4 regions of the Scandinavium lactucae genome follow, and region 3 is predicted to be linked to each of the others. Evidence: predicted binding sites of a transcription regulator. Region 3 holds the regulator's gene; each other region holds the start of a gene.
What was found. Region 3 encodes LexA, which represses DNA repair genes until DNA is damaged. Its sites were predicted from a motif close to TNCTGTATGTACATACAGNA; they were not measured.
Positions count from the first base shown of each region.

Region 1 (7,378 bases), on a different contig from region 3:
AGGCAGGTTGAAGCGTGCGCGCTGGGCTTCAGCACGTTCGGCATACGGGCGGTTACGCTGGCTGTCCTGGGCGGTAATCGCCGCCAGACGTTTTTCGACGGCCGCATTATGGACGCGGGAAGAGTGACGACGGGCCTGAATTGGCGCACTCCATTCGGTGATGGCCGCGGTGTCACCGCTGTTCAGAGCATCACGCAGTAGCGCCAGCTCCTGGCATTTTTGCAGGGCAAAGGCGAACCAGCTTTTCACTTCCGCATCGAGGCGTGTTTCCACGCTCAGGTCGATCGGACTGTGCAGCAGGGAGCAGGAAGAGGCCACCCACAGCGCACGTTTGCCGACGATCTCTTTGATCTGCGCATATTTCTCGGTCAGATCGGCACGCCAGACGTTACGACCATTGATCAGACCCGCAGACAGCAGCCAGTCGGCAGGCAGACGCTGGTGCAGTTCCGCCACCTCATCTTTACCGTGTACCAGATCGACGTGCAGACCCTGTACCGGCAGCGCGGTGATGATGTCGAGGTTCGGGGTAACGCCTTCGAAATAGGTGGTCAGCAGCAGCTTAACCTGGCCTTGCAGCGCCTCATAGGCAGGCTGGAAAGCGTCGCGCCACGGGCGCGGCAGCTCGAGGACCAGAATGGGTTCGTCGATTTGTACCCACTCGACGCCACGTTTTGCCAGCTCTGCCAGCACCTGCTGGTACACCGGCAGAATGTCGTTCAGCAAGCTGAGGCGGTCAAACTGCTCACCTTTCACTTTACCCAGCCACAGATAAGTTACCGGCCCGAGCAGGACAGGTTTCACGTTGTGGCCCAGGGCCAGCGCTTCATCGACCTCATCCAACAACTGGGTCCAGGTCAGTTTGAATTCCTGACCTTGGGTGAATTCCGGCACCATATAGTGATAGTTGGTGTTAAACCATTTGGTCATTTCTGCCGCTGCCGCCGGTTCGCCGGTTGGCGCACGGCCACGACCAATGCGGAACAGCGTGTCGATATCGACTGAGCCGTCTTTGTTCTGATGACGAGCCGGCACGTTGCCCAGCAGCAGGCTGGTGGTCAGAACATGGTCGTACCAGGCGAAATCGCCCACCGGCAGGAGATCCACGCCAGCGTCCTGCTGCTGCTGCCAGTGGCGAGCGCGCAGTTCACGACCGGTCGCCAGCAGGTCTTCACGGCTGCTGTTGCCCGCCCAGTAACTCTCTTGTGCTTTTTTCAGTTCGCGGCGTAGACCAACGCGAGGGAATCCAAGGGTGTGGTTCTTGATTGTCATGGCCGATCCTCTTTTATTAATTCTATGGATTTCAGGTCAGAGCAAGGCGGCAAGTGAGCTCATCCCCAGGAGCTTACTCAAGTAAGTGACTGGGTTGTGCGAGGGCAGCCAACGCCGCTATGGCCTGAAAGACGACGAATTTGGACGTCTGGATGTTTACACATCCATAATTGACGGGTACTGTATAATCCTCAAGCGCAAAATATTCATGCCGAAGTGAAGGACTTTCATGATCGAGATTAAACACCTGAAAACGCTGCAGGCGTTGCGGAACAGCGGGTCGCTCGCAGCGGCAGCGGCAATGCTGCACCAGACGCAGTCTGCGCTTTCTCACCAGTTCAGCGATCTGGAGCAGCGTCTTGGCTTCCGTCTGTTTGTGCGCAAGAGCCAGCCGCTGCGCTTTACCCCGCAGGGCGAAATCCTCTTACAGCTGGCAAGCCAGGTGCTGCCGCAGATTAGCCGCGCATTGCAGGCCTGCAACGAGCCGCAGCAAACCCGGCTTCGCATCGCTATCGAATGCCATAGCTGTATTCAGTGGCTGACCCCGGCGCTGGAGAATTTCCGCGCGGGCTGGCCGCAGGTGGAGATGGACTTTAAATCCGGCGTGACTTTTGACCCCCAGCCCGCGTTACAGCAGGACGAGCTGGACATCGTCCTGACCTCCGACATTCTGCCGCGCAGCGGTCTGCACTATTCGCCGATGTTCGATTATGAAGTGCGTCTGGTGATGGCCCCGGAGCATCCGCTGGCGGCGAAAGCGCGCATTACGCCGGAAGATATCGCCAGCGAATCGTTGCTGATTTACCCGGTGCAGCGCCAACGGCTGGATATCTGGCGGCATTTCCTGCAACCGGCAGGCGTCAGCCCGTCGCTGAAAAGCGTGGATAATACCCTGCTGTTGATTCAGATGGTGGCGGCGAAGATGGGCATTGCCGCCCTTCCGCATTGGGTGGTGGAGAGTTTTGAACGCCAGGGTCTGGTGGTCACCAAAACCCTGGGGGATGGCCTGTGGAGCCGACTGTACGCCGCGGTGCGCGATGGCGAGCAACGTCAGCCGGTGACGGAAGCGTTTATTCGTTCAGCGCGGAATCACGCCTGCGATCATCTACCGTTTGTGCGGAGCGCGGAGCGACCCAATGGCGATGGACCCATAGCGAAGCCACAATCACCAACGCACCTATAATAAAGCTCGGCCAGTGCGGCTGCTGTTGCCAGATAGCCAGGTTCACCAGCAGCCCGGCGGGCACATGCATGTTATTCATGATCCCCAGCGTACCGGCATCCACCTGGGTGGCACCGTAGTTCCACATGAAGTAGCCCAGGCCCGAGGCCACCACGCCCAGCCACACCAAAATGCCCCACTGCAACGTCGTTGTCGGCAGCTTATTCGGATTACCGAGCAGGAACCACGCCACCACCGCGACCACAAACGCCCCCATATAAAACCATGCGAAGGCGTTATGCTGCGGCATCGGGTGGATTTCCATTAAGCGCTTATACCCCACCATACCGAGCGCAAAGCTGATATTGGACAGCTGCACCAGCAGCAGCCCAGTCCAGAAGTGCGGGCTGACGTGGTCGTAACGAATGATCGCCGCGCCCACCACCGCCAGCATTGCGCTCAGTAGATATCCCCAGCGCAGCCGACGCTGACTCATCAGGTCATAAATCAGGGTGATATACAGCGGCGTCAGCACCGTGAACAGCAGGAATTCGGAGACCGTCAGGTACAGATACGCCCGAAACGCCAGCAGATACATGATGCCCAGCTGCATCGCGCCCACCAGCATGTACATCAGCGGAACTTTCACAGACTGCGCCCGCGCCCGCAGGAACGGCAGGAAAACCAACGCCGCGAGGCCCACGCGCATTAGCACGGAAAAATAGCTGTCGACGCTTCCGGCCAGGTATTCGCCGATCAGGCTAAAGGAAAACGCCCACAGAACGGTGGTGATAATCAATAACGCCACGATGAAACTCTCTCAGGAAAGGTTGCGGGCATTGTAGCGGAGTATTGGGTTGACAACTGGACAAATAAAGAACAGTCGCATTGTGCGCCAGCGTTTTCCGACCGCTATTTAGGCCATTACTGATAGTTAAATAATCTGAATACGGGAATACTGATTCGCATCCCCATCAGGTATTTTTTCAGGATGGATCCTGTGACCGACGATACGTTTATTCCCGCTTTTCTTCACCAGTTGAACGCCTCCCGGGCGCGGCTGAAGCACGCGATTCACACCCGGCAGCTGGAAATGTGGTATCAGCCGATCGTGTGGCTGGCAAACGGGACGGTGGCCGGAGCCGAAGCGCTGATCCGCTGGCCTCAGCCGGATGGCAAGCTGCTCTCGCCAGACAGTTTTATCCCCTTCGCCCGCGAAACCCAGCTATTGAGCAGCATGACGATGTGGGTGGTCGAGCAGGTTTTTCACGATCTCGGTGCCTGGCTGTGCCAACACCCCGGACAGTACGTGTCGATTAACGTCGAACCTGACGATTTTCAGTCCGAGGTTTTACTGACTCATCTGGCGCAGCTGTGCCGCCATGCTGGTGTTCGCCCGCAGCAAATCAGCCTCGAAATGACCGAGAGCAGCCGGATCGATCCTCAGGCCATCGCCCCGATGGTTGAACGCTATCGCCAGGCAGGACACGCCATTTATCTGGACGATTTTGGCACCGGCTACGCCAACCTGAATTATCTTCAGGCGCTGACCTTCGATATGCTCAAAATTGATAAAACGCTGATCGACCCGCTGCCGGGCAAAAGTCTGCTGCCGCAGATTATCACCCTGGCACAATCACTGTCGCTGGAGCCGCTGGCGGAAGGGGTGGAAACGCAGGCGCAGGCCGCGTGGCTGGCCTCACATGGGGTGAAATACGCACAGGGGTGGTTATACAGTAAAGCCCTGCCAAGCAGGGCTTTTATTGACTGGTGTGATGCGCGCTGCGTTATGGCTGATTGAGGTAAAGTCGGCGCAGATAGTGCGGAACGGCGTCGTCAGTGTTGCTGCCGATCACTTCCAGTTCAGGATGCAAATCTTTCAGGCGCTGATGCGCGTTTTCCATAATGCAGCCTTTGCCCGCCATAGAGAGCATTTCGGCGTCGTTCATGCCGTCGCCAAAGGCGATGCAGTCTGCCAGGCCGTAACCCATCATCTTCGCGACCGCTTCCAGGGCATGGCCTTTCGACACGCCGCCCGCCATCACTTCCAGACAGGTCAGGGTCGAGAAACTCACGTTTACCCTGTCGCCCCAACGCGCGTTGATCGCCTGTTCTAACGGCAGCAGTGCTTCGTGGTCTGGAGAGGTGAAGAACACTTTGCTGACGCCTTCCGGCTCAAGCAGACCCGGCTCATACAGCGCATAGTTGAAAATCGCTTCCTTGAAGAAACGCATCTCTTCCGGGCGATGGCGGTTCATGAACCACTCGTCGTTGCGATAAACGTTGGTGACGATATCGGCGTTGTTATGCATCACGCCGAACAGGTCAGATGCAATATCGGTATCGAGGTTATGCGCAAACACCAGGTTGCCGTCGGTGTCGTGCACCCGCGCGCCGTTGGAGGTGATCATGAAGGCCTTGATGCCCAGACCATCGCGGATTTGCCCCACGTCGATATGGTGGCGACCCGTGGCAAACACGAAGTTCACCCCTTTCCCGGTCAGCAGGGTCAGCGTTTCTTTGGTGTAGGGGGAGAGACGATGGTCGGGATTGAGCAGCGTACCATCTAAATCAGACGCAACAACCTGGTACATAAACGGATTAAACCTCTGGTAAGTTCGGCATGGTGCCGGATTAATCATGTCGGTTAAAAAACGCGACGATGTTATGGAGCGCGACTGAGCGCATATCGTCCTTTTCGAAAAGGATCTCATGGAAAGCGCCCTGAATAACCAGCGGACGGCCGCCTTCACAAGGCTTGCCCGCCGCAGCGCGGCGTTCACAATACCGGTCGTGCATACGGTTATCCACGACCCGTTCTTCTTCGGCCTGAATCAGCAGCGTCGGGGTGTCATCATTCGCCACGCCTGCCAGAATCTGTTCCCCGGCCAACACCCCTTCCCGCACCCAATGATAGGTTGGCCCCCCGACGCGAATATAGGGATTGTCGGCATAAAAGCCCAGGTTTCGCCGATAGCGTTCCCGGCTGTGGGTCAGGATATTGAGACTGAACGGCAGCGCGTGCCAGCGCCCGGTGCCCATGGCGTAACTTTCTCTGATCCGCTGATGGCCCTCAGCGAAATCGAGAATGTGCCGCACCATCCAGTCGGGCAGCCGCATGATGATACCGAACATTGGCGCACAAAGCGCCATCGCATCGCATTGATTCGGATGATGCTGTAAAAACAGCGTGGCGATAGCCCCGCCCATCGAGTGGCCGAGAATGTAGCGTTTGCGCCACGGGCCCGGGGCGACTTCCTGCTGCCAGAAGGCGGTCAGGTCATCGACGTAATCACTGAAGTTGTCCACGTGCCCACGATGGCTATCGTCGAGCATCCGCCCGGAGAAGCCCTGGCCACGGTGATCGATAATTAACACGTCGAAACCGCTGTAGAACAGGTCATACGCCAGCTCCGCGTACTTCACGTAGCTTTCAATGCGACCCGGACAGACCACAATCACCCGATCGTGTTTTTTGGCGCGAAAGCGGACAAAGCGTACCGGAACATTATCCACGCCTCTGAATTCTGCTTCTTCGCGCTGTCGCCAGAAATTACTTAACGGCCCTAACGTGAATGCGGCAAACGCGTTTTCTCTTGTTTCCCAGTCCATTTTCTGCCGAAACATCGGCTTTTCACTCCTGCTATCCGCGGAAGACAGTATTTTGAAATGCACGCCTTACAATGCCCGCGCAATAGGATATTGTGGCATAAAAATAAGCTAGCAGGGAGTTTCTCATGACCTTTGAGTGGTGGTTCGCGTATCTGCTGACGTCCATTATTCTCAGCCTCTCCCCCGGTTCCGGGGCCATCAACACCATGACCACCGCCATTAACCACGGCTATCGCGGGGCGGCGGCGTCGATTGCCGGGCTGCAAACCGGGCTGGGGATCCATATCGTGCTGGTGGGTGTGGGGTTAGGAACGCTGTTTTCCCGCTCGTTGCTGGCGTTTGAAGTCCTGAAATGGGCAGGTGCAGCGTATCTTATCTGGCTTGGCATTCAGCAATGGCGCGCCGCAGGGGCTATCGACCTGAACGCGGTAGCGAAAACCCAGACGCGCGGACATCTGTTCAAACGCGCGGTGTTCGTCAACCTGACCAATCCGAAGAGCATCGTTTTCCTCGCGGCACTGTTTCCGCAGTTTATCGTGCCGCATCAGCCGCAGGTGATGCAGTATGCGGTGCTCGGCGTGACCACCATCGTGGTGGATATCATTGTGATGATTGGCTATGCGACGCTGGCGACGAGGATTGCGGGCTGGATCAAAGGGCCTCGACAGATGAAGGCCCTGAATAAGATTTTTGGCTCGCTGTTTATGCTGGTTGGCGCGCTGCTTGCGTCAGCGCGTCATGCATGATTAACGGGAGATGATCAGGTGGATGCCGAATCCGGCAAACAGGGTGCCCGCCACGCCATCGATCCATTTCGCCATGCGCTGGTAGCCCCGGCGCATGGTCGGGAGAGCAAACAGGCTCGCCACTACGGTAAACCAGGCGAAGGTTTCCACGGCGATCATCACAAATAATCCCCAGCGCTCGGCGCTGCCGACGCTATCCCCGACGAACAGCGAAAACACGCTGCCGAAGTATATAATGGCTTTCGGGTTCGACAGGTTGGTGAGCAGACCTTTCAGGAAACTACGGCCACCGTGTGCCAGCTCAACGGCCGGAAGCTCCTCCGTTGGTGCATCCTTTTTCAACGCGCCACGCAGCATTTGATAGCCCATCCAGCACAGATACAACCCGCCGCCGACCATAATGACGCTGTGCAGCCATGCCATTTTTTCGAGGATCAGATTCAGACCGAGTAACGCCACCCCAGACCACACCATGACGCCACCGGTGATCCCCAACACGCCCATCATGGCTTCTTTGCGGGAACGGCTAACGGCAGTTTGCGATACGAAAAAGAAGTCGGGGCCGGGCGTCACCAGGGCAACGATA
Region 1 covers NZ_JAWXRD010000033.1:57,421-64,798, reverse strand. The annotation lists gene metE (5-methyltetrahydropteroyltriglutamate--homocysteine S-methyltransferase) at 1-1,272, opposite strand, end outside; gene metR (HTH-type transcriptional regulator MetR) at 1,502-2,455, shown strand; gene SIK69_RS14665 (carboxylate/amino acid/amine transporter) at 2,343-3,242, opposite strand; gene SIK69_RS14660 (EAL domain-containing protein) at 3,435-4,235, shown strand; gene yigL (sugar/pyridoxal phosphate phosphatase YigL) at 4,222-5,028, opposite strand; gene pldB (lysophospholipase L2) at 5,069-6,061, opposite strand; gene rhtB (homoserine/homoserine lactone efflux protein) at 6,172-6,792, shown strand; gene rhtC (threonine export protein RhtC) at 6,793-7,378, opposite strand, start outside.
Region 1: the regulator LexA is predicted to act here: its motif matches at 1,419-1,438, upstream of metR (HTH-type transcriptional regulator MetR).

Region 2 (7,378 bases), on a different contig from region 3:
TCGCCGATTCGGCTATTGAAGCGGTAGGTGGTGTCGAGCGCACAGCAATCACCTTCGCCAAAATAGTGATTAAACGCGGTGGTCAGCGACAGTTGCGCCCCGCTGAAACGGTAGATTGCCTGCCAGTCATCGCCGACGGCAAACAGCGTGGTCTGGGAGTTTTGTTTACGCAAGGCCGCCAGCAGCGCGGCACGCTGCGGCGAAATGTCCTGAAACTCATCCACCAGAATATGTTTCCAGGGGCTGACAAAACGCCCTTTCTCCAGCACGTTAATCGCCTGATGAATCAAGCCGGAGAAATCCAGCGCACCTTCGTCTTTCAGCGCCGTTTTCCATGCTTTAAGCAGCGGGGCCATCAGCTTGATGCGCTTGCCAAACAGCTCGCGTACCTCTTCCGGCGCGCCTTCAATCATTTCGGCCTGTGAGCCACCGTGGCTACGCATCAGACTCACCCAGCGGTCAAGTCGGCTCCCCATACGGCGCAGGATTTTCGGGTCATGCCAGTAGTCTTCCTCCGGCACTTCCCATTCCATTTCCTCTGTTAGCCATTGTCGCCAGCCTTTGGCCTGCGCTTTTTTCTCCTGACATTGCTGCTGCCAGCAGTCGGTCAGTAATTTCTGGCGAGCCACCGTGTCATTTTCCAGCTTGCTGATGACCGGCACTTTTTTACTGCCCTGCTGGATAATATGCAGCGCCAGCGCGTGAAACGTTTTGGCGCTGATGGCGTCAGTATGCAGACGTTCACGGATACGTTCGTCCATCTCCTGTGCGGCCTTTCGGCCAAACGCCAGCAGTAATATTTGTGAGGCATCGGCTTCACCGCGCGTCAGCAGCCAGCCCGCCCGGGCCACCAGCACTGAGGTTTTGCCACTGCCAGCCCCGGCAAGTACCAGTAATGAACGCTCGCCATTCACTACCGCCCGCGCCTGAGCGCTGTTCAACGGCGAGGATTCGATCCCTGCGAAGAAGGCGGCATACTGGCTCAGCATTGTTTCAGTAAAAGCCTGATTGTGCTTCAAGCGGCTGGCATCCCTATCCTTCAACCACGCCTGACACTGCCGCCACAGTTCGCGACAATTGTCAAAACTCTCCAGTCGACTGACGGGTACAGGCAGTGCTTCAAGCGCATGAAGAATTTTTTGTCGCAGCTGTGCGACCGCATCGCGGGTCAGCCATTTGCCTTCCGCGCTGTGACGGGAAATCACCGTCAGCTGCTGGTGCAGTACCTCGGCGGCGATGCTGCTCATCTCCTCGCTCCACTGCTGCCAGCGGGTATACAGGTGATGATGAAAACGTTGGGTATCGGCCCATTCAGTGCCGTGCAGACGCACCACTTTGTCGTCCGGCAGGACGAACTCCAGTTCGCCCCACACCAGCCCACGCTTACAGTGAATAGCGGTTAGCTGATTAAAAGGAATCAGATATTCGTGGCGATCGCCGGACACTTTGACCCCGGCATTCAGGAGTTCAACCCGATCATAAGGATGCTGAGCCATTCGTTTGCCGAGGGCGGTTGCTTTTAGTTCCATGTCTTGCCAAATCCCGGAGGTAGACTTATGCATGACAGTGTAACCGCCAGATTCCAGGTGCTCCAGCGCTAAAAAACGTTACAATCATCGGGTCTTTCGATTCACAGGACTGAACAGAGGTCATATGCGTACCGTTCTGAATATTTTGAATTTTGTGTTAGGTGGTTTTTTTACAACTCTGGGCTGGTTACTGGCTACTGTCGTCAGCATGGTGCTGATTGTGACCTTACCGATGACCCGTTCCTGCTGGGAAATTACCAAACTTTCGTTCCTGCCGTTTGGTAACGAAGCCGTACACGTAGATGAGCTGAATCCGGACGACAAAAGTGGTCTGATGAACACCGGCGGCACAGTGCTGAACATCCTGTGGTTCGTGCTGTTCGGCTGGTGGCTGTGTCTGACGCACATCGTCGCAGGCATTGCGCAGTGTCTCACCATTATCGGTATTCCAGTGGGAATAGCGAACTTCAAAATCGCCGCAATCGCTCTGTGGCCGGTGGGCCGCCGCGTGGTCTCTGTCGAAACGGCCCGCGCCGCGCGCGAAGCCAATGCGCGTCGCCGTTTTCAGTAATCGGGGCTGATTGCCAAATGTTAAGCCCAATATTGCGTCGCTATACCTGGAACAGCGCCTGGCTGTATAACGCCAGAATCTTCATCGCTCTGTGCGGGACCGCCGCCCTGCCGTGGTGGCTGGGTGACGTCAAACTGACCATCCCTTTGACACTTGGTGTGGTGGCCGCCGCGCTGGCGGACCTCGATGACAGACTGGCCGGACGCCTGCGCAATCTGCTGATTACGCTGGTGTGCTTTTTCATCGCTTCGGCGTCGGTAGAACTGTTATTTCCCTGGCCATGGGCATTCGCGCTGGGCCTGACGCTGTCCACCAGCGGATTTATTCTGCTGGGCAGCCTGGGTCAGCGTTACGCCACTATCGCGTTTGGCGCACTGCTGATTGCCATCTACACCATGCTCGGTGTATCGCTGTATGAACACTGGTATCAGCAGCCGTTGCTGCTGCTCGCGGGTGCCATTTGGTACAACCTGCTGACCTTAACCGGGCATCTGATTTTCCCGATTCGTCCATTGCAGGATAATCTCGCCCGCAGCTTTGAACAGCTGGCCTATTATCTGGAACTCAAATCCCGTCTATTCGATCCGGATATCGAAAATGAAGCTCAGGCCCCGCTGGTTGAACTGGCGATGGCTAACGGACAGCTGGTCGCGACGCTTAACCAAACCAAAGCATCGTTGTTGACACGTCTGCGTGGAGATCGCGGCCAGCGGGGGACGCGTCGTACCCTGCACTACTATTTTGCCGCGCAAGATATCCACGAACGCGCCAGTTCCTCGCATGTACAATACCAGTCGCTGCGCGATACTTTCCGCTACAGCGACGTAATGTTCCGTTTCCAGCGCCTGCTTTCGATGCAGTCTCAGGCGTGCCAGCAGCTCTCCAGCTCCATTCTTTTACGCACGCCGTATCAACACGACTCTCGTTTTGAGCGCGTTTTTGCGCATCTGGATGCCGCCCTCGATCGTGTGAGCGCCAGCGGGGCAGATAAAGAACAGATGAAAGCGCTGGGCTTTTTGCTGAACAACCTGCGCGCTATCGACGCCCAGCTGGCAACCATTGAGTCTGAACAGCAAATGGCGATGCCGCAAAGTGAAACCGAGACGCAGCTGGCCGACGATCGCTTGCACGGATTCAGTGATGTCTGGTTGCGATTGAAGCGTAATTTTTCGCCAGACTCCGCTCTTTTCCGCCATGCGGTGAGAATGTCGTTGGTCCTGTGCGCGGGCTATGCCTTTATTCAGTTTACCGGGATGCATCACGGATACTGGATTTTGCTCACCAGCCTGTTCGTGTGCCAGCCGAACTATAACGCGACGCGCCACCGTCTGGCGCTGCGCGTTATCGGCACCTTAATTGGGGTGGCCATCGGGCTACCGGTAATTTTACTGGTGCCGTCTGTGGAAGGACAGTTGTTACTGATTGTGCTGACCGGCGTGCTGTTTTTCGCGTTCCGCAATGTGCAGTATGCCCATGCCACGATGTTTATTACCCTGCTGGTGCTACTGTGCTTCAACCTGTTAGGCGAAGGGTTTGAGGTTGCCCTGCCGCGCGTTATCGACACGCTGATAGGCTGTGCCATCGCCTGGGCCGCGGTCAGCTTTATCTGGCCCGACTGGAAATTCCGTAATTTGCCGACCGTGATGGCGAGAGCGGTCGACGCGAACTGCCGCTATCTGGATGCGATTCTGGAGCAGTATCATCAGGGCCGTGATAATCGTCTGGCATACCGCATTGCCCGTCGCGATGCGCATAACCGTGATGCAGAACTGGCGTCGGTGGTTTCTAATATGTCGACCGAGCCTCGGATAACCGCTGACATGCGTGAAACGGCTTTCCGGCTACTGTGTCTGAATCACACCTTTACCAGTTATATTTCGGCGCTCGGCGCTCACCGGGAAAAGTTAACCAATCCCGATATCCTCGCCCTGCTTGATGATGCGGTGTGCTATGTCGATGACGCATTCCACCACACGCCCTCAGATGAGCAGCGTGTGCAAAGTGCGTTAGCGGGATTAATGGAACGGATCCGCCATCTTGAACCCGGGTCTGATATCAAAGCACCGCTGGTCCTGCAGCAGATTGGATTGATGGTGAGTCTGTTACCTGAGTTTTGCCGCCTACAGCAGCAGGTTACTCCTCAGTCGGTCTGACTTTCCTTTTCGCCGTCATCATCTCTGCCCACGCCTGGAGATGCTGACGGCGCTGCATTGGAATGATAGCCGCATGTATCCCTTGAATCGCCCCTTCCAGTGCAAATAACACACTGATGCTGAGATCTTTGCGAATACCGCGAAGACGAGTCCAGACCGCCACCGCCCCTAATCGACGCAGCGTAACCTCATCATGAATTCCCGCCTCAAACAGCAGGAGTTCAAGCTGAAAAGTGATGTTGGGCAAGTTGCGTAATCGATGTGAATCACAGCGCAAATTCTTTTCGTTTTGCGCCCCCCTTAATGACAGCGCTGACAAGCGCAATAAAAGCGGCTGGTTGTGCCAAAGCGTTTCATCCACCCAGTAATAGTTCAATGAGATTGGTCGCCCACGCTTAGCTAAGGTCAATAATCGAGGCGGCGTTGTGGCGTGATAGGCCGCACTTTGCTCGCAAACCCTAAGGTAAAGGTCGCCATGCGCCACCATGGCAAACACGGTGTCATCGATTGAGAGGCTGTATCCGCCAAATAATGCGCGGTGATGAATCGTTCCTAATGAGGACAAACATTCCTCACATTGATAGATCCGTTTATATGATAGTTTTCCCATGATTATATCCTGTAATCATGCAGTTAGATGAAAGAGTTCTGGTAACGGATCCGTTAGAAATGACCATAAGGAACTTCATTTGCCGGGGCAAGAGGTTCTTTACGAAGGGGACAAATTCTGTGCAATTTTGCGAGGCGCTTTCAGAAAATGAGGTTGATCTTTAAACCCACCGGGTATACTGTATATTCATACAGTAACCCACAGGGCGGGATTCACCATGTACACTTCAGGTTATGCAAATCGCAAAGCAATGGTTTCTGCAACCGCAGTCAACCAACCCCAGCAGAGTGCCACTGGGCTTATTAGCGAAGTGCTTTATCGTGAGGATCAGCCGATGATGACTCAACTGCTGCTGCTTCCTCTTTTGCAGCAACTGGGCCAGCAAGACCGCTGGCAGCTGTGGCTCACCCCGCAGCAAAAGTTGAGCCGCCAGTGGGTTCAGGCCTCTGGTCTTCCACTGTCAAAAGTGATGCAGGCGAGTCAGATGTTGCCAGGTACTACACTTGATTCAATGATTCGTGCACTGCGTACCGGAAACTATAGCGTGGTCATTGGCTGGATTGCTGAAGAATTGAGCGAAGAAGATCAACACCGGCTCGCTAATGCGGCCGAAGAAGGTCACGCCATGGGGTTCATTATGCGTCCCGTTCGAACCACTTCTCAGCCATCGAGACAGTTTCCTGGGCTAAAAATTCACTCGAATTTGTATCATTAAGTAAATTTAGGATTTTTCCTGGTATTTTTTTTGCGCGATCGATAAGCCATGATTATGTACGGGTTATTTTAGGAAAGTGCTTGTGTGGTGCGGTTCTCAGCATTTTGTTCGGAACAAAAATTCAACATAAATGTTAAATAATGTGTATACAACTCTTTTTTTTTCATATGCCTGACGGACTTCACACTTGTAAGTTTCCAAGTACGTTGTAGACTTTACATCGCCAGGGGTGATCGGCTTAAGCCACAGATTATGGCGTACTTATAGTTAGGTCCCGCCCCCGGTGAAGGATTTAACCGTGAACTTCTACATGGATATTCATGGCGATTTTTGGATGATAACGAGGCGCAAAAAATGAAAAAGACAGCTATCGCGATTGCAGTGGCACTGGCTGGCTTCGCTACCGTAGCGCAGGCCGCACCGAAAGATAACACCTGGTATGCTGGTGGTAAGCTGGGCTGGTCTCAGTTCCACGATACCGGTTGGTATGACAGCTCCCTGAACAACAACGGTCCAACCCACGAAAGTCAGCTTGGCGCTGGTGCTTTCGGTGGTTACCAGGTAAACCCGTATGTTGGTTTCGAAATGGGTTATGACTGGCTGGGCCGTATGCCTTATAAAGGCGACCAGGTTAACGGTGCATTCAAAGCTCAGGGCGTTCAGCTGACTGCTAAACTGGGTTACCCGGTAACCGACGATCTGGACGTTTACACCCGTCTGGGCGGCATGGTATGGCGCGCTGACTCCAGCAACAACGTTGCTGGTGACAACCACGACACTGGTGTTTCCCCAGTATTCGCTGGTGGCGTTGAGTGGGCAATGACCCGTGATATCGCTACCCGTCTGGAATACCAGTGGGTTAACAACATCGGCGACGCTGGCACTGTAGGTGTTCGTCCAGACAACGGCATGCTGAGCGTAGGTGTTTCTTACCGTTTCGGTCAGAACGACGTTGCTCCAGTTGTAGCTCCGGCTCCAGCTCCAGCTCCAGAAGTACAGACCAAGCACTTCACTCTGAAGTCTGACGTTCTGTTCAACTTCAACAAAGCGACTCTGAAACCAGAAGGTCAGCAGGCACTGGATCAGCTGTACTCCCAGCTGAGCAACCTGGATCCTAAAGACGGTTCCGTAGTGGTTCTGGGCTTCACCGACCGTATCGGTTCTGACGCTTATAACCAGAAACTGTCTGAGCAGCGTGCACAGTCTGTTGTCGATTACCTCGTATCTAAAGGTATTCCGTCTAACAAGATCTCCCCACGTGGTATGGGTGAATCCAACCCAGTTACAGGCAACACCTGTGACAACGTGAAAGCTCGCGCTGCACTGATCGATTGCCTGGCACCAGATCGTCGCGTAGAGATCGAAGTTAAAGGCAGCAAAGACGTTGTAACTCAGCCACAGGCTTAAGTTATCGTCTAATAAAAAACCCCGCGATGCGGGGTTTTTTTTGTCCTGCGAATCTGAAATAGATAAGCCTGCAGCTACAATTTACCTGAATTATTCCCTGTTACTCTTTCCCTAACATCGCCTGCAAGTCCTGCTTCAGCGTGCTCATCTTAGTAGCATACTTCTCTTTGTTTTCCGCATCTTCAATCAGCTGCACGATTGTTTCTGACAGCGTTTTACCCCGACGTTGTGCCAGGACTGCCAGCCGTTGCCAGACAATAAATTCCAGGTCGATAGATTTCTTGCGAGTATGCTGATGCTCAGCGTTGAAATGCCGCTTGCGCCGCGCCCGAATCGTCTGTTTGAGACGATTGAACAACCCGGGGTTCATGTGTTGCTCAATCCAGTCGTTAA
Region 2 covers NZ_JAWXRD010000040.1:831,829-839,206, forward strand. The annotation lists gene helD (DNA helicase IV) at 1-1,529, opposite strand, end outside; gene SIK69_RS21785 (YccF domain-containing protein) at 1,654-2,100, shown strand; gene yccS (YccS family putative transporter) at 2,118-4,253, shown strand; gene SIK69_RS21795 (TfoX/Sxy family DNA transformation protein) at 4,234-4,863, opposite strand; gene sulA (SOS-induced cell division inhibitor SulA) at 5,081-5,578, shown strand; gene ompA (porin OmpA) at 5,933-6,985, shown strand; gene matP (macrodomain Ter protein MatP) at 7,086-7,378, opposite strand, start outside.
Region 2: the regulator LexA is predicted to act here: its motif matches at 5,040-5,059, upstream of sulA (SOS-induced cell division inhibitor SulA).

Region 3 (7,378 bases):
AATAAACATGCCGTCGAGCAGATAACACCACACGCCGATCACCGGCAGAACCACCTGCCAGATAACGTAGCGATCGGCCAGTTCCCGCAGCTCAGTGATGGACGTCAGCATGGCAACAATCTGTTCTCCCGCTAGCGCATAAATTAGCGCGAACGCCAGGGCGACAATGCCGGATTGACGGCACGCCGCTTTCCAGACCTGCAACAGTTGGCTGTCATCACGCGCACCATACGCCTGCCCGGAGTGGGCTTCCACCGCGTAGGCAAAGCCGTCCAGCGCGTAGGCGGTAAAGGTCAACATGGTCATCAGCACCGCGTTGACCGCGACGATGTCACTCCCAAGCCGGGCACCTAATACCGTCAGCGCGCCAAAGCATAGCTGCAGCAGCAGCGAACGCAGCATGATGTCGCGGTTGAGCGCCAACAGGCGGCGAATATTACCGCGCCAGGCATCTTTCATTAGCGCCCACGAAATGCCGCGCAGGTGTAACACCCGACGCACCATCAGCAGGCCGATGAAAAAAGTCACGTATTCGGCGCAGACCGTGGCCAGCGCGGCTCCCTGCACGTTCATGTGCAGGCCCATCACCAGCCATAAATCGAGCGCGATGTTCAGCACATTGCCGACCACCAGCAAAATTACCGGGGCCCGCGCATATTGAACCCCAAGCAGCCAGCCCAGCAGCACCAGGTTAGCCAGCGATGCAGGCGCGCTCAGCCAGCGAATCTCGAGGAAGCGGCGGGCCTGTTCGAGTACCGCCTCGCTGCCGCCAACAATATGCAGCGCCAGGTCAATCAACGGGGTGCGCAGCAGCACGATGGCTGCTCCAGCGCCAATCGCCAGAAGCAACGGCTGCACCAGCGCTCTGGCGAGGCGAACGGGGTCTTTTGCGCCGAAGGCTTGCGCGGTCAGGCCGGTAGTGCTCATCCGCAGGAACAGCAGCAGCATAAACAGGAAGCTGGTCGCCATTGAGCCGACCGCTACGCCGCCGAGATACACCGGGCTATCGAGATGGCCGATAACCGCCGTGTCCACCAGGCCAAGCAGTGGCACGGTGATGTTGGAGAAAATCATGGGTAGCGCAAGACGCCACAATGCCTTGTCCGCAGCGCTGAAGAGCGACATGAGAAAACCTGTACGAGTGAATGAGGTAAAAAAGATAACAAAATGGCACCAGAACGGTGCCACTGAAAATACTTAATTCCGGCCTGACGAGACGGTTACTGCCATTCGCCATTGCGGATAACGCCAACCGCCAGCCCTTCGATGGAGAAGTTCTGCTGGCGCAGATCGACCACAATCGGGGAAAACTCGCTGTTTTCCGGCAGCAGTTCAACGGTGCTGCCCTGCTTTTTCAGGCGTTTCACGGTCACTTCGTCATCAATACGGGCGACAACCACCTGGCCGTTACGCACGTCCTGGGTTTTATGCACCGCCAGCAGATCGCCGTCAAGAATACCGATATCACGCATCGACATACCGCTGACGCGCAGCAGGAAATCGGCGCTCGGCTTAAACATCGCCGGATCGACCTGGTAATGTGCTTCGATATGTTGCTGTGCCAGCAGGGGTTCACCCGCTGCGACGCGGCCAATCAGCGGAATGCCTGATTCTTCTTCAATCAGCAGACGAATACCGCGGGATGCGCCGGAAACAATCTCGATGACGCCTTTACGTGCCAGCGCTTTCAGATGCTCTTCAGCCGCGTTCGGGGAACGGAACCCCAAGCGCTGCGCGATTTCCGCACGCGTTGGCGGCATGCCGGTTTGGCTGATGTGATCCCGAATAAGATCGAACACCTCTTGCTGCCTGGTCGTTAACGCTTTCATTCCGCCCCCTGGGTGTATATACAGTTATGCTGTGAGTATATACAGCTAATGGCGATTTTGGAACCGCAAAACGCACAAAAAACCAGACGTTTGCGTAATTATGCGAGCGTTAGCGAAAATGCGTCCACAGCAGCGACACCCAGGTGAAGACAGCGACCATAATCGACAGCAGCACCGCGGCGGAGCCCATGTCTTTCGCTCGCCCGGACAGCTCGTGACGTTCTGTGCCGATGCGATCGACCACGGCTTCGATCGCGCTGTTGAGAATTTCCACTATCATCACCAACAGGACCGAGCCAATCAGTAGCACCCGAGTGATCGCATCCACGTCTAACCAACAGGCGATGATGACGGCGATAATGGCGGCGGTTCCCTCCTGGCGAAAGGCCGCTTCGTTTTGCCATGCGGCGCGGAAACCCTTCCAGGAATAGCCTGCCGCTTTGAAGATTCGGGTGAACCCGGTGGTATCATTTGCCATCAAAAGAACCTTTTGCATTATTAGCGTCAATGTCGGTGTGCGCCGCGCGTGGTAGAACAGATATTCTGTGTACTTTCTGTTATCCTTGCGGCGCATTTGCATGATTAACCAGAGGCTTTACATCGTTTATGTCTGGCTGGCCACGAATTTACTATAAATTACTGAATTTACCATTAAGCGTGCTGGTAAAAAGCAAGTCTATCCCGGCAAATCCTGCCGAGGAACTGGGACTCGATACCTCACGCCCAATTATGTATGTTCTGCCGTATAACTCGAAAGCAGACCTGCTGACGTTACGCGCCCAATGTCTGGCGCATGACCTCCCGGATCCGCTGGAACCGCTGGAGATCGACGGCACCGTGCTGCCGCGCTACGTGTTCATTCACGGCGGGCCGCGCGCGTTTACGTATTACACGCCGAAAGAAGAGTCTATCAAGCTCTTCCATCATTATCTGGATTTGCATCGCAGCAATCCAGAACTCGATGTGCAAATGGTTCCAGTGTCGGTGATGTTTGGTCGCTCACCGGGCCGTGAAAAAGGCGAAGCCAATCCGCCTCTGCGCATGATGAACGGCTTCCAGAAATTCTTCGCCGTGACCTGGCTTGGTCGCGACAGCTTCGTGCGTTTCTCGCCGTCCGTGTCGCTGCGCCGCATGGCCACCGAGCACGGCACCGATAAAATTATCGCTCAGAAGCTGGCCCGCGTGGCGCGTACCCATTTTGCCCGTCAGCGTCTGGCTGCCGTCGGCCCGCGTCTGCCTGCCCGTCAGGACTTGTTCAATAAGCTGCTGGCATCCAAAGCGATTGCCCGTGCGGTAGAAGACGAAGCGCGCAGCAAGAAAATCTCCCATGAAAAAGCACAGCAGAACGCCATTGCGCTGATGGAAGAGATTGCCGCCAACTTCTCTTACGAGATGATTCGTCTCACCGACCGCGTACTCGGCTTCACCTGGAACCGTTTGTACCAGGGGATCAACGTCAATAACGCCGAGCGCGTGCGTCAGCTGGCGCACGACGGCCATGAGATTGTCTATGTGCCCTGCCACCGCAGCCACATGGACTATATGCTGCTCTCTTACGTGCTTTATCACCAGGGGCTGGTGCCGCCGCATATCGCCGCAGGCATCAACCTGAATTTCTGGCCCGCGGGCCCGATTTTCCGCCGCCTGGGCGCGTTCTTTATTCGTCGTACCTTCAAAGGTAACAAGCTGTATTCCACCGTATTCCGCGAATACTTAGGCGAGCTGTTCAGCCGCGGCTATTCCGTTGAATACTTCGTGGAAGGCGGGCGTTCCCGTACCGGTCGTCTGCTGGATCCGAAAACCGGCACCTTGTCGATGACCATTCAGGCGATGCTGCGTGGCGGCACCCGTCCAATCACTCTCGTGCCTATTTACATCGGCTACGAGCACGTGATGGAAGTGGGCACCTACGCCAAAGAGCTGCGTGGGGCGACCAAAGAGAAAGAGAGTCTGCCGCAGATGCTGCGCGGCCTGAGCAAACTGCGTAATCTCGGTCAGGGCTACGTCAACTTTGGCGAACCGATGCCGCTGATGACCTATCTCAACCAGCACGTGCCGGAGTGGCGGGAGTCCATCGACCCGATTGAATCCATTCGTCCGGCCTGGCTGACGCCAACGGTGAACAACATCGCCGAAGACCTGATGGTGCGCATTAACAACGCCGGGGCGGCCAACGCCATGAACCTGTGTGTGACCGCGCTGCTGGCCTCGCGTCAGCGCTCGCTGACCCGCGAGCAGTTAACCGAGCAGCTCGAATGCTATCTACAGCTGATGCGCAACGTGCCGTACTCCTCGGATTCCACCGTACCGTCTGCCACCGCCAGCGAGCTTATCGATCATGCGTTGCAGATGAACAAGTTCGAAGTCGAGAAAGACACCATCGGCGATATCATCATCCTGCCGCGCGAGCAGGCGGTGTTGATGACCTACTATCGCAACAACATTACCCACATGCTGATGATCCCGTCGCTGCTGGCCGCGATTGTGACCCAGCATCGCAAAATCTCCCGCGCGGAGATGGTGCGACATGTGGAAGTGCTGTACCCGATGCTGAAAGCCGAGCTGTTCCTGCGCTGGGAAAAAGACGAGCTGGCGGGCGTTATCGACCTGCTGCTGGCCGAAATGCAGCGTCAGGCGCTGATCACGGTTGAGAATGACGACGTTAGCGTCAACCCGTCGCACTCCCGTACCCTGCAACTGCTGGCTGCTGGAGCCCGTGAAACGCTGCAACGCTACGCCATTACCTTCTGGCTGCTGAGTGCGAATCCGTCCATCAACCGCAGTACGCTGGAGAAAGAGAGCCGCACCGTGGCACAACGTCTGTCAGTGCTGCATGGCATCAACGCGCCGGAGTTCTTCGATAAAGCGGTGTTCAGTACCCTGGTGCTGACCCTGCGTGACGAAGGTTACATCAGTGATACCGGCGATGCCGAACCGGCGGAAACGCTGAAGGTGTATCAGATGCTGGCTGAGCTGATTGCGTCCGATGTGCGTCTGACCGTCGAGAGCGCCAATCAGGACGCGTGACCTTAGCGCGTAAAAAAGCCGGAGCAATGTGAGTTGCTCCGGCTTTTTTGTTTTTGCCCGGCAAGCCTTGCGCCGCCGGGAAGAGGTTAAAGCATATAACTCATCGCCAGACCGATAAACAACACCAGCCCCACGTAGTTGTTGTTCATAAACGCTTTAAAGCAGGCATCACGATCGCGGTTTTTAATCAGCTTCTGCTGATAAATAAACAGCGCCCCGGCGATGAAAATCGACCAGTAGAATTCCCAGTTAAGATGGCTCAGCCAGCCGACCGCCACCATCAATCCTAGCGATAAGACCTGCAAAATCCCGATGATCAGCTTGTCGTGTTTGCCAAACAGAATCGCGGTAGATTTGACGCCAATCTTTAAATCGTCATCCCGGTCAACCATCGCATATTCGGTATCGTAGGCCACCGTCCAGCAGATATTCGCCAGGAACATCAGCCAGCAGCTCAGCGGTAACGATTCACTGACCGCGGCATAGGCCATCGGGATAGACCAGCCAAACGCCGCGCCCAGCACCACCTGTGGCAGATGGGTGTAGCGTTTCATAAACGGATACACCCACGCCAGCGCCAGACCGGCCACCGACAGCAGAATAGTCATGGTGTTGAGCGTCAGTACCAGCAGGAACGAGAGCACCACCAGCACCACAAACAGGATGCGCGCCTCTTTCTCGCTGATATCGCCGCTCGGTAACGGGCGATGGGCGGTGCGTTTGACGTGACCATCAATTTTACGGTCGGCGTAGTCGTTCACCACGCAGCCCGCGGCACGCATCATCCACACCCCCGCCACGAACACCGCGAGGATCCACAGCGGCGGTACGCCAGGCATGGCTACCCACAGCGCCCACAGCGTCGGCCAGAGCAGCAGCAGCGAGCCTATCGGCTTATCAATACGCATCAGACGGCTATAAGCCTGGAGCTTATTTTGCGTCAGACTCCTCTCCATAATTCTCTTCCTCTCAGTACAGCGGCGACGCAGGCAGAAACAGCTCGGTTAACAGCAGCGGTTTTCCGCTCAGCCGAAGGCGGGAACGACGCCCCCACAGCTCTGCATCTTTACCAATTTCAATAAAATCACGGGTTAAGGTGGATGAGGTAAACAGGTAGCGCCCCAGCGGGGTTTTGCCGAGCTGTTGCAGCGCCAGCTCCGGTCCAGACAGGGTAGATTCCGGCACCACCGTTCGGCCGGCAAGCCAGGATTCGCCGTCGGCGCAGAGCAAAATCTCACGCAGCCAGTAGCGCGGCTCGGCGGGCAGCAGCGCCAGTTCTTCGGCGACCTCATCCTGACCCACGAAATCTTCACGCACCAGCGTCACGGTGACGCGCTTGCCCTGCTGTTCAAAACGTTTGGTCATGGAATCTTCCAGCAGCAGCCAGTCGAGCAGCGCCGCATCGAGTTCCGGAAGGGTGGTGTAATAGCGTAGTGCACGCAGCTGCGCCAGCGCAGGGTGTGACATGCCAGACTCTCCGATACAAAACTTATCGGCATTGTATCGTAGAAAAGGGTTAGCGGGAGGAAGAAACGTCAATATCCGCGCGGTAGCGCAACAGGGATGCAACATCCGCCGTTGCGTCAGAAAAAACGGTGCGTCGAGGGAGACGCACCGAATGGCCAGGGCCTAAACATCAGCAATGTGGGGAGATGTTTTTACCCCTTGCCTTTTACACTACTGATAAAGGTGGAACGGGCTGAAGTCGAACCGAGGCGCTCGGCTTCGTTTAACAGTTTCAGGGCTTTATCGATATTGCCCTCTTTCACAGCCTGTTTAATCGCGTTGTTGAAATAGCTTTCGGTGTCATTGAGAACCGGTTCGCTCTTCGCTGCCGGTGCTGATGCTGCGGTGGCTGACGCTGCCACTGCCGCCGTTGACGGTGCTGCCGCAGGTGCGCTGTAAACCGGTGCCGCCGTGTTGCCCACGGTGACCGGGCCAGGGCCTGAAGAACCAAACAGTGGGCCAACCAGCACACTGGAGGCGGATGAGGTTTTCACTTTCAGCTTCAGCGTGCCTTCGGTCACGTGCCGGGCAATCGGGTCCGGAATATCCGGCACCGCATTACCGGTGCCTTTAGCGTAGGCTTTTGCCGGGTCAATCAGGGTAGTGGTTTGCTGCAAATCTTGCGGGGTGGTGAACACCAGCACATAAATTTTCTGCTGGCCCAGCGCTGGGGTCAGACGCATGACACCTTCCAGTCGGTCGGCGCTCATTACGCCTGGCTCCTGGTAGGTAAAGTAGCTGCTCGGGAAGAACGCCGATGGCGTCATGTTCTGATCCAGAATCAGCACGTTCGGCGCATACACGCTGGTTTGTTTGTTCACTTCACTGGTGAGGGTAATGTTCAACTCACCAATATTTGCCGGGACGCTATACGCCGCCACCGGGCCAGAAATCCCCGGCACGTTTAGCGACTGACCGCCACCGGAGAGAGAAGTGGTTTGGGTTTTAGCTTGATCAACGGGCGTCCAGACCAACTGCTGTAGCGCAGTTGCCGGGATAGCCGGTGCGGCAGTGGT
Region 3 covers NZ_JAWXRD010000036.1:85,671-93,048, forward strand. The annotation lists gene dinF (MATE family efflux transporter DinF) at 1-1,125, opposite strand, end outside; gene lexA (transcriptional repressor LexA) at 1,221-1,829, opposite strand; gene SIK69_RS15880 (diacylglycerol kinase) at 1,939-2,307, opposite strand; gene plsB (glycerol-3-phosphate 1-O-acyltransferase PlsB) at 2,436-4,856, shown strand; gene ubiA (4-hydroxybenzoate octaprenyltransferase) at 4,943-5,812, opposite strand; gene ubiC (chorismate lyase) at 5,826-6,323, opposite strand; gene malM (maltose operon protein MalM) at 6,515-7,378, opposite strand, start outside.

Region 4 (7,378 bases), on a different contig from region 3:
TCGGTGGTGGCATCCAGGCCTTCGGTCGGTTCGTCGAGTAACATCAGCGGCGCATCGTGGAGCAGGGCGCGGGCAATTGCCAGACGACGTAGCTCACCGCCAGAGAGTTGCCGACCACCTTCGCCGAGCCAGCTGTTGAGCCCGCTGTCGTCGAGGAGTTTATCCAGCCCGGTGCGTGTGAGAACGGTTGTCAGCTCGTCATCCGTTGCGCCCGGGGCTGCCAGCAGCAGATTGTCGCGCAGCGTGGCGCTGAACAGGTGAACGCGCTGCGGAACCACGCTCATGCTGCGGCGCAGCGTTATTTCATCGAGGGCGGCAATCGGCTGCTGATTTAACAGCAGTTCGCCCTGCTGCGGATCCCACGCGCGGGTCAGTAGCTGGAGCAGTGTCGATTTGCCGCAGCCGGTCCGGCCAAGAATAGCAATATGTTCTCCGGCGTTGACCTGTAAATGGATATTCGCCAGGGCAGGCTGTGTCTGCTGCGGGTAGCTGAAGCTGACGTTGTTGAGGGTCAAACTCATCTGTCCTGGTACTTCAGCGGCGGTCTGTGGGAAGTCCACCTCAGGCTTCTGCTCGGTCAGTTCGGTAATACGCGCGGCGGAGGCCATTACCTGCCCAAGATGCTGGAATGCAGCAGTGACAGGGGCCAGCGCCTCAAAGGCGGCAAGTGCACAGAAGACAAACAGTGCAATCAGCGGGCCTGGCTGGCTGTTATCGCCCACGCCACCGGCAGCCATCCACAGCATCACGATAACGGCAGCTGAACCCATCAGTAGCATCAGCGCCTGGGACAGTGCGCTCAGCTCCGACTGGCGACGCTGGGCCTCATGCCAGCTGAGTTCGGTCTGCTCCATTTGCTCACGATAGCGCGTGCTGGCCCCGAATATGCTCAGCTCGGCCTGGCCGTGCAGCCACGAGGTCAGCTGCTGGCGATATTCGCCGCGAAGCTGGGTCAGGCTTTCACCGGTCGGCTTCCCGGCGCGATAAAACAGCGGCGGCAAGGCGACCAGCGTCAGCAGCATAATTCCGCCAAGCGTCAACGCCAGCGTAATGTCGAGGAAACTCAGACCAAAGGTGACTACGGCGATCACCACCAGGGCGCTGACCAACGGCGAAATCACGCGTAAATATAAATGATCGAGGGTATCGACATCGGCGACGACGCGGTTGAGCAAATCGCCCTGACGAAAACGAGCCAACCCGGCCGGGGAGAGCGGCATTAGCTTGCTGAAGGTAAACACCCGCAGATGCTGGAGCACGCGGAACGTCGCGTCGTGGCTGACCAGACGTTCGAAATAGCGCCCGGCGGTACGGACGATGGCGGCACCCCGCACACCCGCGGCGGGCAGCATGTAGTTAAAGGTGTAAGCGCCAGCAAAACCGACGGCGGCAGACGCCGACAGGAACCAGCCCGACAGGGTAATCAGGCCGATACTCGCCAGCAGGGTGACAATCGCCAGGATAACGCCAAGGGACAACAGCCATTTGTGACGCTTATACAGCGCCAGGTAGGGGGCTAACACGCGCATTTAAATCTCCTCCTGACGGTGAGCGAGCAGGCGGGCAAAATGCCCCTGTGCCGTGGCAAGTTCAGCAAACTGACCCTGTTCAACGATCTGACCCTGATGCATCACCCATACCGCATCCCACTGAGTGAGATTTTCCAACTGATGAGTGACCATTAAGGTGGTCTGATTCGCGGAAGCCTCGGTCAGCGCCTGCATCACGCGCTGTTCACTGTGTGCATCGAGGCTGGCGGCAGGTTCATCCAGTAACAATAAGCGGCAAGGAGAGAGCAGGGCACGCGCCACGGCCACGCGCTGGGCCTGACCGACCGACAACCGACTGGCCTGATCGCCAACCGGGGTGTTAATGCCTTGTGGAAGCTGGCTGACAAACTCGTTGACCCATGCGCGCTCCAGGGCGTGATGAAGCTGTGCCTCGCTGGCCTGTGGATTGGCCAGTAGCACATTGTCACGCAGCGTATGCGCCGGGAGCTGCGGGTTTTGCCCCACCCAGCTTAACAGGCACCGCCATGTGTCGGGATCGAGGTCACTGAGCTCGATGCCGTTCACCTTCAACGAACCCTCATAAGGTAGAAAACCGGCCAGGGTATTGAGCAGCGAGCTCTTCCCCGAGCCACTCTGACCGACCAGCACTACGCGCTCCCCGGCGGCAAGACTAAAGCTCATCGGTCCGGCGAGGACCTTACCTTCTGGCGACGTAATGATCAGGTCTTGCGCCTCCAGACTGACTGACAGGCTGTCATCCGGCTTGATACTGCCACGCTGCGGCTGAGCCAGAGGTGCTTCAAGAAAAGTCTTCAGGCTGTCGGCGGCACCCACGGCCTGCGCCTTAGCGTGATAAAACGTGCCGAGATCGCGTAGCGGCTGGAAAAATTCCGGGGCCAGGATCAGCGCCAGAAAACCCGAGAACAGCGTCACGCCGGTGCCGTAGCTGCCGAAATTCAGCTGCCCAAGGTAGGAAAAGCCGAAGTACACCGCGACGACTGCAATTGACAGTGAGGTGAAAAATTCCAGAACGCCGGAAGAGAGAAACGCAAGTCGCAGAACTTCCATCGTACGCTGGCGAAAATTCTCGGAGGCCCGACGAATATTGTCCGTTTCCGCGGCACCTCGACCAAAAATACGCAAGGTATCCATGCCCCGCAGCCGGTCGAGGAAGTGACCGCTCAGACGTGCCAGGGCAAGAAAGTTACGACGGTTCGCGTCGGCAGCCCCCATGCCGACCAGTGCCATAAACATCGGGATCAGCGGGGCGGTGCACAGCAGAATTAACGCCGCGGTCCAGTTAGACGGGAAGATAGCCAGCACGATAAGCAACGGAACCGATGCGGCCAATGCCATCTGTGGCAGATAGCGGGCATAGTAGTCGTGCATATCGTCGATTTGTTCAAGGATGAGCGTCGCCCAACTTCCGGCAGGCTTGCCCTGGATCCAGGCAGGCCCGGCCTGTTGCAATCGGTCGAGCACGATTTTGCGAATTTCGTAGCGAATATGTTGCCCGGCATGAAAACCGACACGCTCTCGCAGCCACACCACCCAGGCACGCAAAATAAACACCAACACCAGCACCACAAATGGCATCAGCAGCGCTTCCCGGGGAATGTTCTCCATGATCATATGGTGGAGAATTCGGGCCAGAATATACGCCTGGGCGATAATCAGCACTCCGCTGACCGCCCCGAGCAGACGGGAAAGCATCAGCCAGCGACGGGATATAACGCTTTGCTGTTTTAACCAGCGGGTAAGCTCTTGTTGACGGGTTTTATTCATGGCGTGCTTAGCAGGTGTCTTATTAGGAATCATTAGGCACGGCAATGTTACAACGAGGAAAAAATAAAGGCGACTTATCGTCGCCTTCTTTACCTTTGTTACTGACTTGTAAAGATTATTTTGCCTGATCGGCCAGACCGTCAAGATAACGCTCGGCGTCCAGTGCGGCCATGCAGCCGGTGCCCGCTGAGGTGATTGCCTGACGGTAAATGTGGTCCATAACGTCACCAGCCGCGAACACGCCAGGGATGCTGGTTTGGGTCGCGTTGCCGTGGATGCCGGACTGCACTTTGATGTAGCCGTTTTCCAGTTCCAGTTGGCCATCGAAAATGGCGGTGTTTGGACTGTGGCCGATAGCCACGAACAGACCCGCCACTTCCAGTGATTCCACGTTGTCGCTGTTCTGAGTATCGCGCAGACGTAAACCGCTGACGCCCATCTGGTCGCCGGTCACTTCTTCCAGGGTGCGATGGGTGTGCAGCACGATGTTACCGCTTTCGACTTTATCCATCAGACGCTTGATCAGGATTTTTTCCGCACGGAAGGTGTCACGACGATGAATCAAGTGTACTTCAGAGGCGATGTTGGCCAGATAAAGCGCTTCTTCAACCGCCGTGTTGCCGCCGCCGATCACCGCGACTTTCTGGTTGCGGTAGAAGAAACCGTCGCAGGTGGCACAGGCAGACACACCGCGGCCTTTGAACGCCTCTTCTGAAGGCAGGCCCAGATAACGGGCGGAAGCACCGGTGGCGATAATCAGCGCATCACAGGTGTATTCGCCGCTGTCGCCGGTCAGGCGGAACGGACGGTTCTGTAAATCGACCTTGTTAATGTGGTCGAACAGGATTTCGGTTTCAAATTTCACCGCGTGCTCATGCATACGTTCCATTAGCAGCGGACCGGTCAGATCGCTCGGGTCACCTGGCCAGTTTTCCACTTCCGTGGTGGTGGTCAACTGACCGCCTTTTTCCATGCCGGTAATCAGTACCGGTTGCAGGTTAGCGCGTGCAGCATAGACCGCAGCGGTATAGCCCGCTGGTCCAGAACCAAGAATAAGCAGTTTACTGTGTTTGGCCGTGCCCATGAGATCCCCATAAATGTTGGCAGACAATGGGCGGGATTGTAGGGAATTTGCGGAGGTAATAAAAGAGTGCAGAAATTTTGTTAACGATACGTGTAATAGATTGCGTCAATGAATTGGTGTTTTTATCAACGACTGTGATAACTCATTCTACTGCGAACCGGGGGATTATAAGGAGATAACATGATGATCAACCCGGGGTGATAATGAATAACTGGCATGTTGTACTAAAAATCGATGTTTTGCTTTGACAATCCCCTGTGCTTTTGCGAAAACATTGATGGGAGAAAAAAGCAGTGTTTGTCGTGTGGTGAATTTTCATGCACGCAAATGCCATTTTTAACCGGGTCAGCATTATCGACGCATGGCGTGGACAGACGCCATACGAGATAACGATGACTGCCATCAGGCAACGGCTTCTCAACACGTACCCTTGGGTTATGCATTACATCTGGTGACAGATTTGTAGCGCAGGCGACGGGCACAGGCTCTGAACAGTGAAGTGCACAGGGTCAAGACAGGAGTAGGGAAGGAATACAGAGAGACAATAATAATGGTAGATAGCAAGAAGCGCCCAGGCAAAGATCTCGACCGCATCGATCGCAACATTTTGAACGAATTGCAAAAGGATGGGCGAATTTCCAACGTTGAGCTTTCTAAACGAGTGGGACTTTCTCCGACGCCTTGCCTTGAGCGTGTTCGTCGGCTGGAAAGACAAGGGTTTATTCAGGGATACACCGCGCTGCTGAACCCGCATTATCTGGATGCATCGCTGCTGGTCTTTGTTGAGATAACTCTGAATCGTGGTGCCCCGGATGTGTTTGAGCAATTTAACTCCGCTGTGCAAAAACTTGAAGAAATTCAAGAGTGTCACTTGGTTTCCGGTGATTTCGACTACCTGTTGAAAACCCGCGTACCGGACATGTCAGCGTACCGTAAGTTGTTAGGTGAAACCCTGCTGCGCCTGCCAGGCGTGAATGACACCCGTACCTACGTGGTTATGGAAGAGGTTAAGCAGAGTAATCGTCTGGTAATTAAGACGCGCTAACACGGAACAGGTGCAAAATCAGCGTAAGTTGATTACACTCCTGGTAATCCATACAGCAACAGTGCCGGGGAGACCCGGCGCTGTTGTCCGTTTTAGCATCAAGGACCTGGAGAGCCTTTCTTGAGCCAGGAATACACTGAAGAAAAAGAAGTTACCATTAACAGATTAAGCAGCGGGCGCCGACTCCTGGAAGCGTTCCTGATCCTCTGTTCTCTTTTTGCCATCTGGCTGATGGCAGCATTGCTTAGTTTCAATCCTTCCGATCCCAGTTGGTCACAAACCGCCTGGCATGAACCGATCCATAATCTTGGCGGAATGCCAGGGGCCTGGCTCGCGGATACGCTGTTCTTCATTTTCGGCATCATGGCTTATACCCTGCCGGTGATGATTATCGGCGCATGCTGGTTTGCTTACCGGCATCAGGCCAGTGACGAATACGTCGATTATTTTGCCGTTGCGCTGCGCCTGATTGGCGTGCTGGCGATGATCCTCACTATGTGCGGACTTGCCGCAATCAACGCGGATGATATCTGGTACTTCGCTTCCGGCGGGGTGATCGGTAGCCTGCTGAGCACGGCGTTACAGCCGATGCTGCACAGCAGCGGTGGCACCCTGGCGCTGTTGTGCATCTGGGCCGCTGGCCTGACGCTGTTCACCGGTTGGTCCTGGGTGAGTATCGCGGAGAAAATTGGCAATTGGATCCTCAATATTCTGACCTTCGCCAGCAATCGAACGCGTCGCGACGACACCTGGATTGATGAAGAAGAGTTTGAAGACGACGAAGATGAGTATGTCACCGAACCGCGTAAAGAAGGGCGTCGCGCCCGCATTCTTCGCGGCGCACTGGCTCGTCGGCAGCGTATTGCTGATAAGTTCAGCAACCCGATGGGACGCAAAACCGATGCGGCGCTGTTCTCGGGTCGTCGAATGGATGAACCCGAAAGTGATGTGCATTATAGCGCTCGCGGTCAGGCCGCCGATGCGGATGATGTGTTGTTCTCTGGCAATACTGCGGTTCATTCACCGGCGTGGGATGATAACGACCCGCTGATGAACGGCCATTCTATTGCGGCCCCGGTTGCTGCCGCAGCCGCCGCAACTGCATCACTCCAGACCTGGGCTGAAACTGCCGCGCCGGCGATGGTCGCGCCCGTCGTGACGGATGTTGCTACTGGCGCAGGCTCGGGGGCGGTATCGGGTGCCGAAATGGCACCGCAAAGCGTTGAATGGCAGCCTGTCCCGACCCCGCATACCCCTGAGCCCGTCATTGCGCCGTCGCCGGACAATTGGCCGCCGCAAGCTCCAGTGTCTCAACCTGAATACGTTCAACCGGAAGCCTTCCGTCAACCCCCTTCCATTGAAGAACTGTGGCCGGAACCGGAACAGCCGCAATATGCGCCGCCGGAGCAGCACTGGCAGCCAGAACCTGAGTATCACGCTCAACCTGCGTATGTCCCGCCTGTGGAACAGACGCCGCCGCCGATGCCGGACGTGGTTCCGGAAGAAGAAATTAAACCGCAGCGTCCACCACTTTATTACTTCGAAGAAGTGGAAGAGAAGCGGGCGCGTGAGCGTGAGCAGCTTGCCGCGTGGTATCAGCCAACGCCTGAACCGGCAACCGTGATACCGACCACGCCAATGCCTACCATGCCTATACCCTCTGCCCCGGTGATTGATCCGATGGCAGCCGTTGCACCTGTGGCCGCCAGCGTTCATCAGGCAACAGCGGCGGCCAGCGCGGCAACCGCTGCGGCGTCTGCAGCACAGATGTTCAGCCCGGCGGAGGCCCCGCGTCCCCAGATCAAAGAGGGCATCGGCCCGCAGCTGCCGCGTCCGAATCGGGTGCGCGTTCCAACCCGTCGTGAGCTGGCGTCGGCTTCGTTTGGCATTAAGTTGCCTTCTCAGCGCATGGCAGAAGAGCGCGAGCGTGAAGAGGGGCTTAATCAGCATTAC
Region 4 covers NZ_JAWXRD010000040.1:944,783-952,160, reverse strand. The annotation lists gene cydC (heme ABC transporter ATP-binding protein/permease CydC) at 1-1,529, opposite strand, end outside; gene cydD (heme ABC transporter permease/ATP-binding protein CydD) at 1,530-3,296, opposite strand; gene trxB (thioredoxin-disulfide reductase) at 3,412-4,380, opposite strand; gene lrp (leucine-responsive transcriptional regulator Lrp) at 4,931-5,425, shown strand; gene SIK69_RS22295 (DNA translocase FtsK 4TM domain-containing protein) at 5,546-7,378, shown strand, end outside.
Region 4: the regulator LexA is predicted to act here: its motif matches at 5,464-5,483, upstream of SIK69_RS22295 (DNA translocase FtsK 4TM domain-containing protein).